2 regions of the Shewanella sp. GutCb genome follow, and region 2 is predicted to be linked to the other one. Evidence: riboswitches for the same ligand, from Rfam matches in the RefSeq annotation. Region 2 holds a riboswitch; the other holds the start of a gene.

Region 1 (7,944 bases), on a different contig from region 2:
CTTGTTCGAGGTATAGCGGGGTTAACTCCTCTTCAGTGCCATAACAATCAAGCCTTAATATATTGGCCAGAGGTTGGTTAGCCTGTAACGGTTCGCCGGGTTGTGCTAAATACTCAACCATACCGCCTTTCGGTGAGTGATATTTTTTGTAGTCTTTCAGTAAGCAGCCATAACGTGCCATTACCGCAGGAGCCACTTGATCGGCCATCACGCCTCGATGACTCAAATAGGCTAAAATCCCCAGTGCATCTTCTCGGGCGTCATCCATATCGATACGCTCTTGGCTCGCCAGTTCCAATGTAAAAGCCGACACTGCTACATTCAATTCTCGCTCTTGTGTTGCGGCATACTCCACCAACTCCCACCATGGACAGAATGCGGCTTCATCCATCGCGCCACCAAAACTATTAGGCATAATTAAGCTATAAGGGATCGAGAAGAATTTAGCCGAACTTTGTGCGTATTCAGGGCAATAAAGATGCTTACAAGACTTAGGCCCGGTATGTAGGTCAATCACTATGTCCGCTTGATGCGCCAACATTTGTAAGCTTATAGCCAGTCTTTTACCCGTTGTCACCCCCCAAGGGTTCGCCAAGTGAGCCTGGCAAGACGCTATAAGCTGTAGCCTAAAGGCTTGGTTGAGCAATTCATCACTTAAATGGCAATGCTCTGAGTACCAATTTGGGATATCTATCTGGTGATCTAAATATTCTCTGTTCCAATTAACACCGGTGATAGGATCAAAACGGCCTAGCGTAAATTCACCACTCTTTTGATTGATACCTAATGGATTTGCCAGCGGCAGTAAGGTGATCTCCCCCCGAACATCCATAGCTTCCAACTGTTTCATCAGCTGGAATATCACTGCGTTGCCTTGCACTTCTGCTCCATGAACATTCGCTTGCAAAAACACTTTTGGCGCAGATGGATCTTTTGCGGCCAGATGATACACAGGCACTCTCAACTCTTGCCCCGTCGCCAGTTCTCCGACGATTAAGCTAGATTGGGTAAATTGCATCATGTGCAGTCTATTCCTTGGGTAAACAGTAATTAAGATTCAAACAGGTTTTCATGCAAAGCACGAATAACATCTGCAGCTTCTGCCTCTTCAACCAATACACACAGATTATGAGGGCTCGCACCTTGGCAGATCATTCGAACGTTATGCGGCTCTAATACTTCAAACACCCGGCGACATACCCCCGCCGTTGAAGCGATTCTATTACCAATCACAGCCACTAATGCCAAACCGTCTTCTACCCGCACGCGGCAATGCTGAGAGAGTTCTTGCAGTAAAGGCTCACTTAACAGACCGTTACCACTCGAGTCAGAGCCGGTTTTATCGAGTGTTAACGCCACATTCACTTCAGAGGTGGTGATGAGATCAACACTGATTTTATGCCGTGCCAACGTTGCAAACGTCTCCGCTAAAAAGCCTTGTGCGTGTAGCATTTGCAAGCTGTGCAGATTCAATAATGTTTGATCTCGTCTTACGGCAACTGCGCGATAAACGGGCTCGTCAGACACCTGATGTCGGATCCAGGTACCTCCTTGCTCTGGTGCCCAGCTAGATCCTACAAAGACTTGGATTTTTTGGCGTACTGCGGGCAAAATAGTGGCAGGATGCAGCACTTTGGCACCAAACGTGGCCATCTCTGCCGCTTCATTAAAACTTATCTCAGGTATAGGCTTAGCATTCGGGGCCAGTCTTGGATCCGTAGTATAGATCCCAGCAACATCAGTCCAAATCTCAACCGAGGTAGCACGCAGTGCTTCTGCAAGTAGAGCAGCGGAATAGTCACTGCCGCCCCTGCCTAATGTCGTTGTAGCCCCCTCAGCATCGGCACCAATAAACCCCTGAGTCACGATCACTTGCGATGCTAATAGAGGGGTTAAATACAGCGCTGCAAGCTCAGATATCGCCTCAATTTGTGGTTCGGCACGGCCATGGTGACTGTCCGTACGCATCACTTGCCTTACATCAAATGCTGAGGCCGAAGCGCCTTTTTCTCGTAATACTGCAGCAAAAAAAATCGATGAACACATTTCGCCTTGAGACAACAGCTCATCAACAACAGCCTTATGGCGAGTTAGCACTAGACGTTCAGCTAGATCTGAAATATGACTGAGTACCGCATCAATTTTGGCAGCAACATCACTTGGGTTCCCTAATCTATCGAGAATTTGATATTGAATAGAAGCTATCTGCTTAATTAACTGCTTACGATATTCATCCGTTGTTGTAGCTTGGGTCAGCGCAACGAGTTTATTAGTCACCCCACTAGAAGCACTCACCACCACCACTTTAGTGGCGGTGTTATTGATGATGATATCCGCACAGCGATGCATAGCATCGTAATCTGCAACAGAGGTACCGCCAAACTTAGCAACGGTTAACGTATGAATTACGGACATAAAGATGCCTCCACATGGAGTGAACACAATGTCGATTGGATATCGTTAAAAACTAATATAGATACTGATATAGAAACAGGTATAAAAACTGAGAGAAAAACTAACATGAATAAGCTCCGAACTAACTTCGTTCGAAGAGCCTGGTGCTAAGATATGCACCCCAGAGATGGGAAACAGCGATCGTCACCAGAAGCTCTCCACCATAATATAGGTGACAATCGTCAGGATTCAGCCTGAACGACCAATACATAAGACAGTGCCAAAACGTCTTTAGTATCTCGGCGTTAATCTCCATCATGAATGGTCAATGGGGTTTGGTCCCCTTTCATTCACTACCTAGTTAACGCTCCTCTTCTGTACTCAATTTGTACACAAACCAAGAGAGTAAAAAGTATATAAATAACACGTTCAAGTCAAACGAAATTTATACAACTTAAGAATTACACCCGGTCTGGAAATTCATGAACCACGTTGACCCGCGGCGAGAAAGCGCCGAGCGAAGTTTCCTGCCCTGACAATAAGCATGGGACCAATTGCAACTGATCATCTTCTACGTAATAGATAGCGTTTTGGTTGAACTGACACCCTAATTCGATTGCTGACGCTTTATCGGTCGACACCGCCCAGCTCTTTTCCATGTGTTTACGATCTTGCGATGCCCCCACCATCGCTCGATAGGGTCGACGTAACATGAGGATAGCTTGCTGCAGCTTTCGATCTAGCAGTCGATTTTGGCAAGGAGTAAGCGTCTTACCTCTTGGATTGTGTGCAGTGATGATTGCAAAAGATATTTTAGAGGACAATCCTTGCGTGATCAGGAATTGCGTTTCTTGATAATAGCGCCAAAGGCATTCGACTGACTGGTCCATTGCTAACAAACTCTCCACTTGAGGTGATTTTATTATAGCTAAATCGTTAGGACTCGCTAGGCGCGTGATATAGCTCACAGTAAATAAAAAATTACATTGTATAAATATCAGTCACTTAGGTGTAATATAGTGATCTAAGTCATGCCTTGGCGTAAATTTGTTAACATTTCATTTGTTAACAAATGCCTAAAACGAGTACAATGGGTCTTGTTGATTGACTCTCACTGCATACATGTAATGACACACTTTGTTACATATATCTGAAACAGATAGAAGAGTAATCCACACGGCTGTATCAAATGTGATCTATGTTTGATTTAACATTTAAACTTCAAAAAAAAACAATAGTTAAGGAACTTCTTGTACTTATTGTTTATCGAAGAGAATACAGTTTACGTTTTCCATATGTGAGATACCCATACTTTACTTATCATGAAGTGTGTTGCCGTTTCAGAATATATTTTGAAAACACCAACGTGTATCAGTGAAATATCAGCATAACTAGATGGAGTATAAAAGTACTTATACTCATGGTTAGAATAGAATTGACAGAAATTAGGTAATTAATATGCAAAACCCGCACATTCTGATTGTTGAAGATGAAGCCGTTACCAGAAACACACTTAGAAGTATTTTTGAAGCAGAAGGATATGTGGTATCTGAAGCCAATGACGGCGCTGAAATGCATAAAGCTATGCAAGACAATAAAATTAACTTGGTCGTGATGGATATTAATCTACCAGGTAAAAACGGACTTTTATTAGCCCGTGAGCTTCGTGAAATAAATAACATTGGCCTGATCTTCCTAACGGGCCGTGATAACGAAGTAGACAAGATCCTTGGACTTGAAATCGGTGCAGATGATTACATCACTAAGCCATTCAATCCTCGTGAATTGACTATTCGTGCTCGCAACTTACTAACACGTGTCAATAGCACTGGTGTTGAGTCTGAAGAGAAAAGCGCTGTTGAGTTCTACCGTTTCAACGCTTGGAGCTTAGAAATAAACAGTCGTTCTCTAGTCAGCCCACAGGGTGAGTCATATAAGCTGCCACGTAGTGAGTTCCGCGCTATGCTGCACTTTGTAGAGAACCCAGGTAAGATCCTTAGCCGTGCTGACTTGCTAATGAAGATGACAGGTCGTGAGCTTAAGCCACATGACCGTACTGTAGACGTAACTATTCGTCGCATCCGTAAGCATTTCGAAAGCTTGCCTGATACGCCAGAAATCATCGCTACGATCCACGGTGAAGGTTACCGTTTTTGTGGTAACTTAGAAGACTAATTCGATAATCGAATAAAATAAAAGCCAGTCATTTGACTGGCTTTTTTGTTTCTAAAATTTGTGTTTTAAAATAGTAAAATTTACTGCGTAAAAAACAATATAATGCTTAATTAAACCTTAAGTGTATTCAACACTAAGCTAAACATTGGTAGCAGATAAACACCATTTGTCAAATATGCTAACCATACTCCTATATATATTTAGGAGTATAGTTCCATTCTGCCTTTGGCTTTTTTAGAATAAATAGTCTTATTATTAACGATGTTTAATCTTTAGTTAATAAAATATAGGCAAAGAGTCATAAAAAACCTCCATGCCTATTTTTAACTTAGCGATAGTACTATTTCAATTCACGCTCTAAGAAGTCAGCTAAAGAACGATATAAGTGCACTCTAACCTTCTCGCCGCGCATAGAGTGTTTTGAACCAGGGTAATCAATCATCTGGAATAGCTTACCTTCATCTTGTAGGGCTTTATAAACTCGAGTGCTATTTTCAAATAGTACATTGTCATCTGCCATACCGTGGTACATCAGCAGTCCAGACTCGTAGCCTTTCACATACGGCAATACACTGCTCGCCTCATACCCTTTAGCATTCGTCTCTGGGTGGCTAAGATAACGCTCGGTGTAATGCGTATCGTACAGTGACCAATCAGACACTGGCGCTCCGGAGATAGCCGCTTTAAAGTAGTCTGGCGCTTTAAACAAGCTCATTAATGCCATATAACCGCCATAGCTATGGCCGTAGATAGCAATATTGTCGCCATCAACAAAAGGCAAACTGCGAAGGTAATCGACCCCCACCTTCTGGTCGTTCACTTCAGCATCACCTAACTGCTTATAGATGACATACTCAAACTTAGTACCACGATGAGCTGAACCGCGGTTATCCAGTTGATAAACGATAAAACCCTGCTGCAGTAGGTGTTGAGTAAAGTAATCTTGATGACTCCAACTGTTTGTCACCAGTTGAGCATGTGGGCCGCCATAAACACGCACCACCACTGGATATTTCTTACTGGCATCAAAATGGGTTGGCTTAAACATTCTATATTGCAATGCTTGACCATCTTCAGCGGTTAACTCACCAAACTCCGGTACTTGCCATAAACCAAAGTAGTCATACAGCGGATGTCCTGGCTTGACTTCGTTTTGCTCTACCCAAGCAAGGCGCTTGCCAGAATCGTCATGTAAGCTCACCTGAGGTGGTTGCGATAAACTACTGAAATAGTCCAAGTAGACAGCTTGATTGTCAGCAAACACCGTTGAGTGCATACCAGAACGAGTACTGATTGGCTCGACCTTGCCACCCGCAATAGCGACGCGGTATAACTGCTTCTCAGTCACTTTAGTTTGGCGGCCAGTAAAGTAAACTTGGCCCGCTTTTTCATCGATAAACTCGACGTCATCAACCGCCCAATCCCCCTTGGTGAGTTGACGAATAACGTTGCCATCCAGTCCAATCAAATAAAGGTGGTTAAATCCATCACGCTCAGATGCCCAGATAAAGGCTTTTTGTTGCTTTAAAAAGTGCAGATCATCATTGAGATTAACCCAAGCTTGGCTGCGCTCTTGCACTAAGTTTTTATTGCGCTTGATGTCATCAATATTGACCACTCTTAAATCGAGTGATTGTTGATCACGACTTTGCCATTGGTACGACAACTGCTTGCTATCAGGTAACCACTTAACCCGCGGCAGGTAGATATCTGTCTCTTTGCCTAAATCAACCCAAGCGACCTTTTTGTCATTAAGCGACACTACGCCAAGTTCAATTTTAACGTTGTTTTTACCCGCATAAGGGTAACGTTGCTCAGTCAGCTTGATGCCATCTGCATAAATTTCATTGCGCGTCACCAGCTCCACGCCAGACTCATCAATGCGGGTATAAGCAATCGCCGACTCATCCGGTGACCACCAATAGCCTGTCATACGGCCCATCTCTTCTTGCGCGACAAATTCAGCCATGGCATTTTTGATTGCCCCGCCGCCATCGGTTGTTAGCGCAGTCACTTTCTCGGTTTTGAGATCAAGCACATACAGGTTTTGCTCACGCACAAAAGAGACCAAATTGCCCTTAGGAGACAACCTCGCATCCGTTGCAAAGCCTTCACCGGTATTAAGCAGTTTGACTTGGTTACTATTAACGGAGAAATAATACAGCAGGCCTGATGCTGGAATAAGGATAGCTTGGCTATCATCAGCCCAGAAGTACTCCATGATCCCTTGCCCATAGATGCGTTGGCGCTCTCGGCGTGCTTTTTCTTCATCCGATAACTCGCCCGCTACCAGCTTGTCAGCATCAAGCAATAAACTCTGCTTACCGCTGGCCACATCCATCTGCCATAGGTCATAAAGGTGTTGATCATCTTTACGACCCGCTAAATAGGTTACCCGCTTACCGTCTGGCGATAACTTAAGTCCACGAGGACTGGTTCCCGCAAGTGCAGGAGAAGCATACATACGTTCGATAGTGAGCGGAGTATCACCGCCCGCTAATGCTGCAGATTGTGCAACTGCCGACGATGCCATCACCATAGGGAGAGTAGCAAGCAGCAAGTTCATCCAATTTTTTTTCATTATTATTCCTTGGATAACACGTTGTTAAAACGTGCTTTGACTGAAAATTCGCCTACATTGTGCCTCAATCATCACTAAAACAAAAACAATGCACACAATATGCACAGGCGCGTGTGCTTTACAGCTGAAAAAACTGCCATTCTCAGGTATCATCGCCGACAATAATAAGTTTAAACCCTCAAATCTCTAACTCAATTTAGTGTGATTAAATTGTCATAGGAAACAACATGCAGACTCTGGCTGAAAACCTGACATCGCAAGCGATTTCTCCCTCTCTTGAAAAACTGATCCTGACCTTAGCTGAAACCTCAATCGAGATCAGCCATGCCGTTCGCCACGGTGCTTTAGCCGGCATTCTGGGCGCAACTGAACAAGAGAACGTTCAAGGTGAAACCCAAAAGAAACTGGATATCATCACCAATGATATGCTCAAAGATGCGCTAAAAGCTGACGGTACAGTACGTGGCATTGCGTCTGAAGAGGAAGATTACGTCGTTGATGCCGATGCTAACGGTGAGTATCTAGTGTGTTTTGATCCACTTGATGGTTCATCAAACATCGATATCAACTCATTAGTCGGCACTATTTTCTCAGTACTACCTGCACCCGCTGGCGAGTTTTCAGAAAAGAGCTTTTTACAAGCAGGTCGTAAGCAAGTTGCTGCCGGTTATGTGCTGTACGGCCCATCAACCATGTTGGCGCTAACAACAGGTAAAGGGGTGCAGTTGTTTACCCTAAACCCTGACACTAACGAGTACCTGTTAACTGATCCTGCGATGAACATCAGTAAAGAT
Region 2 (7,944 bases):
CTTTACGTTTTCACCTAACGCGAACTTAATACTGGCTGGGGCACCGGCAAATTTTAGCTGGTCAGCGTTATCGCCCCACTTAAGTTGAATAACCTGTGCTTGGCCACCAATAGGGTTGGCGCTACCGTGTAAAATTTGTGCTGTGGTCACGCCGCCAGCAAGACCACGGTAGATGGCTATATCGTCGGGGTTGATGACATCGCCAATCCTCACTTCAGAGGTGATAGCATCGGTGCCTTCATTGGTGCCGCCATTAAGCGCAATATGCGAGTGCTCATCAATGATCCCTGCCGTTAAGTGCATACCGGTGGCATCAATCACTTGGTAACCCGACGGTGTACGCAGTTGACTGCCTATCTCTTCGATACGGCCTTTGGAGATAATTAAGTCGGTATTTTGTAGCACACCGCTTTTATCGGATGTCCAAATCGTGGCATTCTTTATATGAAGTTTGTCTTGAATTGGCTGTTGTTGTAGACCGTAAGCTACATTAGGTGATGTTTGCTTGGCTATTTGACTCAGCGCAGTTTGTTGCTCTTTTTGCGGTTCTGCGTCATCGATAACGGGCTCAAGTTTGCTTCCACCAAAGGGGATAGTTTGGCCATGACTGTCCAGTAGGCGACCACGCAGACCTGCTTCATCAAACCACAATGTAAAGCGGCTAATACCACTTATTCCGGCGTCAGTTAAATCTGCGCTGAAAGTCATTCGACCTTGATTAAAGTTAACATCGCTGAGGGTTATTTCTTTTTCGCCGCTTGATAACGTGCCGCTTAAACTGGGATCTTGTCCAATGTTAAGATCAAAGGTGAGTTCGTTGATTTGCAATTGGTAAGGCTGAGCAAGCATGGCAAGATCACGATTGATAAGTTGACGCTCTTCACCTTGTAACCAGATACTGGTTATTTTACCATTTTCAAATACGTTGCCATTACTAATCACCAAGTCCGCCATGAACCCGGGTTTTAATTGCCCCACCATATTGCTAATGCCCGCAATTTCAGCCGCTTCTGTTGTGAGTGCTGCAAGGGCGGTTTCTTCATCTAAGCCGCGCTCTATTGCTTTTTTTAGTCGTGGCCAGAACGTGTCTGACTCAATCCCATACTGCGTTAATGCAAAAGGCACATCCGCTTTTGAAACTATCGCAAGGTTACTTGGTGCGCTTTCCCAATGTCTTAATGCCGCTAAACTGACATCTCGCGAGCTGTCACTGTCACCGATTGTCGGAGCGGCTGGGTAATTTAACGGCAGCACCAAACTATATGGATAAGATTTTAGTTCATCAATTCTGGCATATTCATGACCATTACCAAGTAGGCTACCTTTTACATTTTGTTCATTTAATAACCTGGCCGCTCTTATTTGACTATTTAGATTTTTGGTCTGAAATATAAAGCTTTGTTCTTCAAGACCCGCCAGACGCTCTAATGCAATGTTAAACTCAATGTTGTTAGTGGTATTGGAACTCTTACCTATATTGTCGTTATACCAACGAGCATCTGAAAACGTTTGTCTAATAAGGGCCATACTTCCCATTAATGACTGAGGGTAGTCTTGAATAGAGGTTCCCTTATCAAATGCCATAAATTGGTTTGTTTTAGCCTTGTATATAATATCGTTTGCTTTTTTGTCTGCTAAAGATAAGCTGACTCCACGGCCTCTAAAAATGCCATCTAAATAGCTAGATTGGACACTTGTAAAGCCATTGTTAATCCATTTCCCCGCTTGCTCTTTATCTGGATACACATAATTGAACCATTCTTTTTCTGAATGAATCGCGCCATTCTCTGCGTTACCCCCAATGCGTTTTATTTCATAAACCGGATCACTGCTATCTCCACTTTCTGCTTCATACTCGATGGCATATTCAGTAAATGGGTCAATGAAACCTGGATAGATAATATGACCTGCTAAGTTAATTTCGAGCGCACCTTCGGGAATGTCATTATCTTTGATAATCGACTTGATTCGATTATTTTCAATTAACAGTGTGGCATCTTTCAGTATTTCACCGGGTTTAAGCATAAGGGTTGCATGACTTAATGCGGTGATTTTTGGTGTGTTATCGGTCAATTGGTCATTGGCTAGTGCGCCATGACTGGTTAACGCACTAAGTAGAGCGACAAGGGCTTTTATTTTATGATTATGCATTATCGTACTTATGTTTGTTAGAAGAGTAGGGGGGAAGTGTGAGAATACCTTAACTTAATAGCAATTACTAAGCGGTAATTGTAACGTCGAATGTAATTACGTGATGAGTATTAACAAAAAAACCCAGCAAGCGCTGGGTTTTTATAGGAAGTAAATGGAAACTTATATAAGAAAGTCTTCCATTGTGCGACCTTTTTCTAATTCATTCTTGAATACGGTTGGCATACGTCCTTGGCCAGTCCACTGAACCATTTCACCATTGACTTCAATTTGGTATTTAGCTGGACGTGGAGCACGTTTCTTAGGTGCTGCTTTAATGCCTACACCACCAATATCGTCAACTGATAAGCCAATCGCTTCCATTTGCTGACGAATTTCTTCAATTTTAGCATTACGTTCAGCCATTGCTTCACTTTCTGCTTCAGCTTGAGATGCTTTTTCTTCGATAATTTTTTCGAGCTTTACACCAAGATCTTTTAACTCTTCAAGAGATAACTCTTTAACCGCAGCTTTAAAACGACGACCGTGGGTCAATATATCTAAAAATTCGTTCATAGTGATAGATGTCCAATTAAGATAGAAAAGTATTTTTATATTCTGTCACAAATAATAGGAACTATTTCGATAAGGATCAAATAAAATTTCAATTTAATTGAGAATAAAATATATTAATTAAGATTAATTTGTAATAACAGTGATTATATTTCTCAAATGTTATCAATATCGGTCAATTACTGCTTATCTATTTAGATTAATGTGAACAGTCGTTCGGCTGCATGTTGACGTTAACGTCAACAGCACGTAAAGTAACTCTAATTTCTGTAATAGTTGCTTTGATATATAAGTAGCTATTCGCATAATCCCGTTCATTAAGCGACGTAAGAAGGAAGCCCTATGAAAGTATTGGTGCCAGTAAAACGTGTCGTCGATGCCAATGTAAAGGTCAGGGTTAATGCTGACAATACGAGTATCGATACCGCAAACCTAAAAATGGCGATTAACCCGTTTTGTGAGATTGCAGTAGAAGAAGCCGTTCGTTTAAAAGAAGCGGGAAGTGCTTCTGAAGTGATCGTCATGAGTATTGGCCCAAAAGCTTCGCAGGAGCAATTGAGAACCGCGCTAGCATTAGGTGCTGATCGCGCTATTCATATTCTGACTGATGAAGACCTTGTGCCTTTGTCTGTGGCTAAGCTTATACATGCGGTACAGAAAAAAGAGCAAGTCGACTTAGTTATTTTGGGTAAGCAATCCATCGATAGCGATAACAATCAAACAGGTCAAATGTTAGCGGCTATTGGCAAAATGCCACAAGCAACGTTTGCCTCTGAAATCAAGATGAATGCAGACCAGCTTACGGTCACTCGCGAAGTTGACGGTGGCCTGCAAACATTGATGCTACCTTTACCTGCAGTGGTTACTGCCGACCTACGTTTAAATGAACCTCGTTACGCAAAATTGCCTAACATCATGAAAGCTAAACGTAAGCCACTTGAAACACTGACTCCTGCAGATTTCGATGTGACCTTAAAGTCTCACCAGACAGTCCTTAAAGTGACTCCGCCCGCTGAGCGTAGCGCGGGTGTGATGGTGTCTTCTGTAGAAGAGTTGGTTGAAAAGTTAAAGAATGAAGCGAAGGTGATCTAATGGCAATTTTAGTATTAGCAGAACACGATAACGCCAGTTTAAAACTGGATACCGCTAAAGTGGTTGCTTGCGGTCAAGCGATTGGTGGCGACATTGATGTATTAGTCATCGGTCACAACTGTAATGATGCGGTGAGCAGTGCACAACAGCTCAATGGCGTACGCAAAGTCTTAGTTGCCGATGCTGCCGTTTATGCCAACGGCCTGGCAGAAAATACTGCCGATGTAGTCACTGACGTTGCAGCTGACTATGAGCATATTCTTGCTGCGGCATCAAGCCATGGTAAAGATGTATTGCCGCGCGTTGCAGCTTTACTCGACGTTAACCAGCTTTCAGAAGTGATCGCAGTGGTGAGCAGCGATACGTTTGTCCGCCCTATCTATGCGGGTAGCGCGTTAGCCACAGTCCAGAGCTTGGATGACAAAAAAGTGATGACGGTACGCTCAAGTGCATTTGATGCGGTTGCAAGCGATGGTAGTGCAGAGCTTGTGACACTGACACAAGAGGTTGCACCTCAAGTTGAGTTTATCTCTCAAAGCCTAACGGTATCAGAGCGCCCTGAATTGGGTAATGCTTCTGTTATCGTGTCTGGCGGCCGAGCAATGGGCAACAGTGAGAACTTTGGCATCCTAGAGCAACTTGCTGATAAATTAGGGGGTGCACTGGGTGCATCACGCGCTGCAGTCGATGCAGGCTTTGTACCTAACGATCTGCAAGTGGGTCAAACAGGTAAAATTGTTGCACCAGACTTGTACATTGCTGTCGGTATTTCGGGTGCTATCCAGCATCTAGCTGGCATGAAAGATTCAAAAGTGATTGTGGCTATCAACAAAGATCCAGAAGCGCCTATTTTTCAGGTTGCTGATTATGGATTAGAAGCGGATCTATTTGAAGCGGTTCCACAGCTTTTAGAACTGCTGTAACTCATTAGCCATTATAGCCGTGACAAACTAATAACCGCCAAGTTGTTTTCAATAGGTTGCTAGGCTGTTATCGGTCATGTGTTCGAGTTGGTAATATTTGCGATCTGTGTCACGATAAGCGGCTTTAGGGTAGCATCCCTAAAGCCGCTTATGTTTTTATGTCACTCACGTTAATTAGCTCAGTCTATTTAACGTCCTTAGAAGTAGAGGTGCATTCAATATTAGTACCAATAAGTAGGGTGATGCCTATGACTTGTTGAGAAAGGATTTGATGCCGAAGTGACATAGCATATCGAGGCTTGTTGCTGGGGCTGTTACCAAATAGGAACAGCACTGCCATAGTATTTCTTATCGGGAAGATAAGAAGATTTTATATTGATGTCGAACATTAATATTACTGTGGAGCGCTACTGATAGGACAGGTGTAATCAGCTCTCAATGCTATATCCCACCAGTTCAGTCGGCCTCCATTCGTACTTAACGAAGATAATAATTAAATGACAATTTTAAGTTATGCCGATTCGGCACTTTCGTTGCTGCCTCCGGTAGTGGCAATTGTACTGGCGATGTTAACCCGTCGTGTTTTACTTTCTCTTGGGGTGGGGATCCTACTGGGTGCGCTACTGCTGACAGATTTCTCTGCCGCAAACACTGCCCAATACGTGGGCACAAAAGTCATGTCGCTGGTGTGGGACGATGGCGCACTCAACAGCTGGAACCTATATATTATTGGCTTCCTGATTGTGCTTGGAATGATCACCGCACTCATTACCGTGAGCGGTTCGGCTCGGGCGTTTGCCGAGTGGGCACGTAAGCATATCCGTAATAAGCGTGATGCCAAGCTATTAACCATGTTCCTTGGTTGTGTGGTGTTTATTGATGACTACTTTAATAGCTTAGTGGTGGGTAGCGTCGCAAGACCGCTAACAGACCGTTACTATATCTCGCGTAGTAAGCTTGCTTATCTACTGGATTCAACGGCTGCACCTATCTGTGTGATATCTCCAGTATCGAGCTGGGGCGCGTACATTATTGCCTTGATTGGTGGCATATTAACAGCACATGGATTTACTGATACAGGACATTTGAGCACGTTTGTACAGATGATCCCGATGAACTTCTACGCTATTTTCGCGTTATTACTGCTACTGTGTGTCGCACTAATGGGACTTGATATCGGTCCTATGCGTCAACATGAGCTTAATGCACAAAAAGGTAGCCTTTATGATGAATCTAAAGGATTACCACCTGGTGCTAGCTCTGGATTACCAGAAGCTGATACGGGTAAAATCATCGGTTTGTTTTTGCCTATTACGGTACTGGTGTTTGCCACATTCTACTTTATGGTCAGTAGTGGTGGTGATGCGCTTGCCGCTAAAAACGAAACTTTCAGCCTGATTGGCGCGTTTGAAAATACTGACGTTGGCTCATCACTATTCTTTGGTGCTTTAATTGGTTTAGCCGTGACGCTAGCGCTTATTATTTACCAAGGTGTAGATAAGAAGATGATCGTTAAAGGCTTGGTCGAAGGCATTAAGTCTATGCTGCCAGCAATCTATATATTGGTATTTGCCTGGACGATTTCAGGCGTTATTGGTCAGCTTGAGACTGGCAAGTATATGGCAAGTTTAGCGACCGGTAATATTCCGTTTGCGATGTTGCCAGCTGTCCTCTTTATCTTGGCAGGCTTAACAGCGTTCTCGACTGGAACGAGCTGGGGCACATTCGGTATTATGTTACCCATTGCCGCTGATATGGCGATGGGCAGTCATACGAGTATGATGTTGCCAATGCTTGCAGCTGTGCTCGCGGGCGCTGTGTTTGGTGACCATTGTTCACCTATTTCTGATACCACGATTTTGTCGTCAACCGGTGCAAACTGTCATCATATCGACCATGTGATGACGCAGTTACCTTATGCACTGATTGTCGCAGGTATTAGCCTAGGCGGTTACATCGTACTCGGTTTCACTGAATCAGTGTATGCCGGCTTATTGACCTGTAGTGTGCTGTTTGTGATTAGCGTGATAATACTGCGGATTAAATCTCGTCAGGGGATCACGGCTTAGCTAAGTGATAAGCCGTTAGTTTGTTGATTGCGCTTATCGTAAGGCATTAAAAAGCCGTTCTCAGTTGAGAACGGCTTTTTTGTGAGGACGATTTAAGCCTTAGTCGTTTAGGCCACGACGCTTAAGCAATGCTTCAGTGGTTGGCTCTTGACCTCTAAAGGCTTTGTAGGCATCCATTGGTGCAACAGTATTGCCGACCTCTCGAATAGTTTTTCTAAATTTCATGCCTATTTCACGATTCAATCCACCTTGGGTTTGCACGTAAGCAAAGGCATCTGCAGCTAGAATTTCACTCCACATGTAAGCGTAATAACTGGCTGAATAGCCGCCAGGAAACGCATGAGCAAAGTAGGTCGACTTATATCTTGGTGGTACCGCAGGCAAGTCGACGCCGTGCTTTTTAAGTGCCGCAGCTTCAAAACTGGCGACATCTTGCAGTGGCGCATCAGCTTTAAGTGAGTGCCACTCTAAATCGAGCAGGGCGGCTGACATATATTCAAGTGTATCGAAGCCTTGGTTGAAGCTACGCGATTTAAGCAACTTATTAAGTAGCTCTTCAGGAATAGGCTCGCCGGTTTCATAATGCTTGGCGTAGTTGGCTAACACCTTAGGGTGCGCAGCCCAATCTTCTTCGAAAGTTGATGGAAACTCAACAAAGTCACGTGAAACCGCAGTGCCCGAAAGCGTCGGGTAGGTGACTTTAGAGAACATGCCATGAGTGCCGTGACCCATTTCGTGGAACATGGTGGTGACTTCATCATAGCTAACAAAGGTCGGCTCGCCCGCGGGGGCTTTTTTAATGTTCATTACGTTAACCACAACAGGCTTGCTATTTAGCAGCTCAGATTGGGTCACAAACGAGCTCATCCAAGCGCCGCCACGTTTGCCTTCACGGGCAAAATAGTCGGCGTAGAAAATCGCTAAGCTAGTGCCATCTTCATCAAACATCTCATAGGCTTTAACATCTGGGTGGTATACCGGTAAGTCTGGACGCGGGGTTAAACTCACACCATAAAGCGCGTTAAGGGTGAAGAACACGCCGTCTTCTAACACGCGGTCAAACTCAAAATAGGGGCGAATAGCACTAGCGTCTAAGTCATACTTATCTTTACGCACAAGCTCGGCATAATAGGCCCAGTCCCATGGGGCAAGTTCAA

The links. Region 2 has a riboswitch for lysine ahead of CXF86_RS14910 (Na+/H+ antiporter NhaC family protein). Riboswitches for the same ligand answer to the same signal wherever they lie in the genome.
Region 1: another riboswitch for lysine. It lies ahead of lysC (lysine-sensitive aspartokinase 3); the one in region 2 lies ahead of CXF86_RS14910 (Na+/H+ antiporter NhaC family protein).

What each region holds. Positions count from the first base shown of each region.
Region 1 is NZ_PJBL01000024.1:37,348-45,291, reverse strand. It holds gene CXF86_RS14240 (succinylglutamate desuccinylase/aspartoacylase family protein) at 1-1,018, opposite strand, end outside; gene lysC (lysine-sensitive aspartokinase 3) at 1,051-2,415, opposite strand; lysine riboswitch at 2,598-2,777, opposite strand; gene CXF86_RS14230 (DUF3293 domain-containing protein) at 2,856-3,284, opposite strand; gene arcA (two-component system response regulator ArcA) at 3,853-4,569, shown strand; gene CXF86_RS14220 (S9 family peptidase) at 4,910-7,150, opposite strand; gene CXF86_RS14215 (class 1 fructose-bisphosphatase) at 7,378-7,944, shown strand, end outside.
Region 2 is NZ_PJBL01000025.1:117,977-125,920, forward strand. It holds gene CXF86_RS14890 (amidohydrolase family protein) at 1-2,151, opposite strand, end outside; gene CXF86_RS14895 (H-NS histone family protein) at 2,314-2,706, opposite strand; gene CXF86_RS14900 (electron transfer flavoprotein subunit beta/FixA family protein) at 3,046-3,795, shown strand; gene CXF86_RS14905 (electron transfer flavoprotein subunit alpha/FixB family protein) at 3,795-4,718, shown strand; lysine riboswitch at 4,915-5,136, shown strand; gene CXF86_RS14910 (Na+/H+ antiporter NhaC family protein) at 5,216-6,787, shown strand; gene CXF86_RS14915 (M3 family metallopeptidase) at 6,887-7,944, opposite strand, start outside.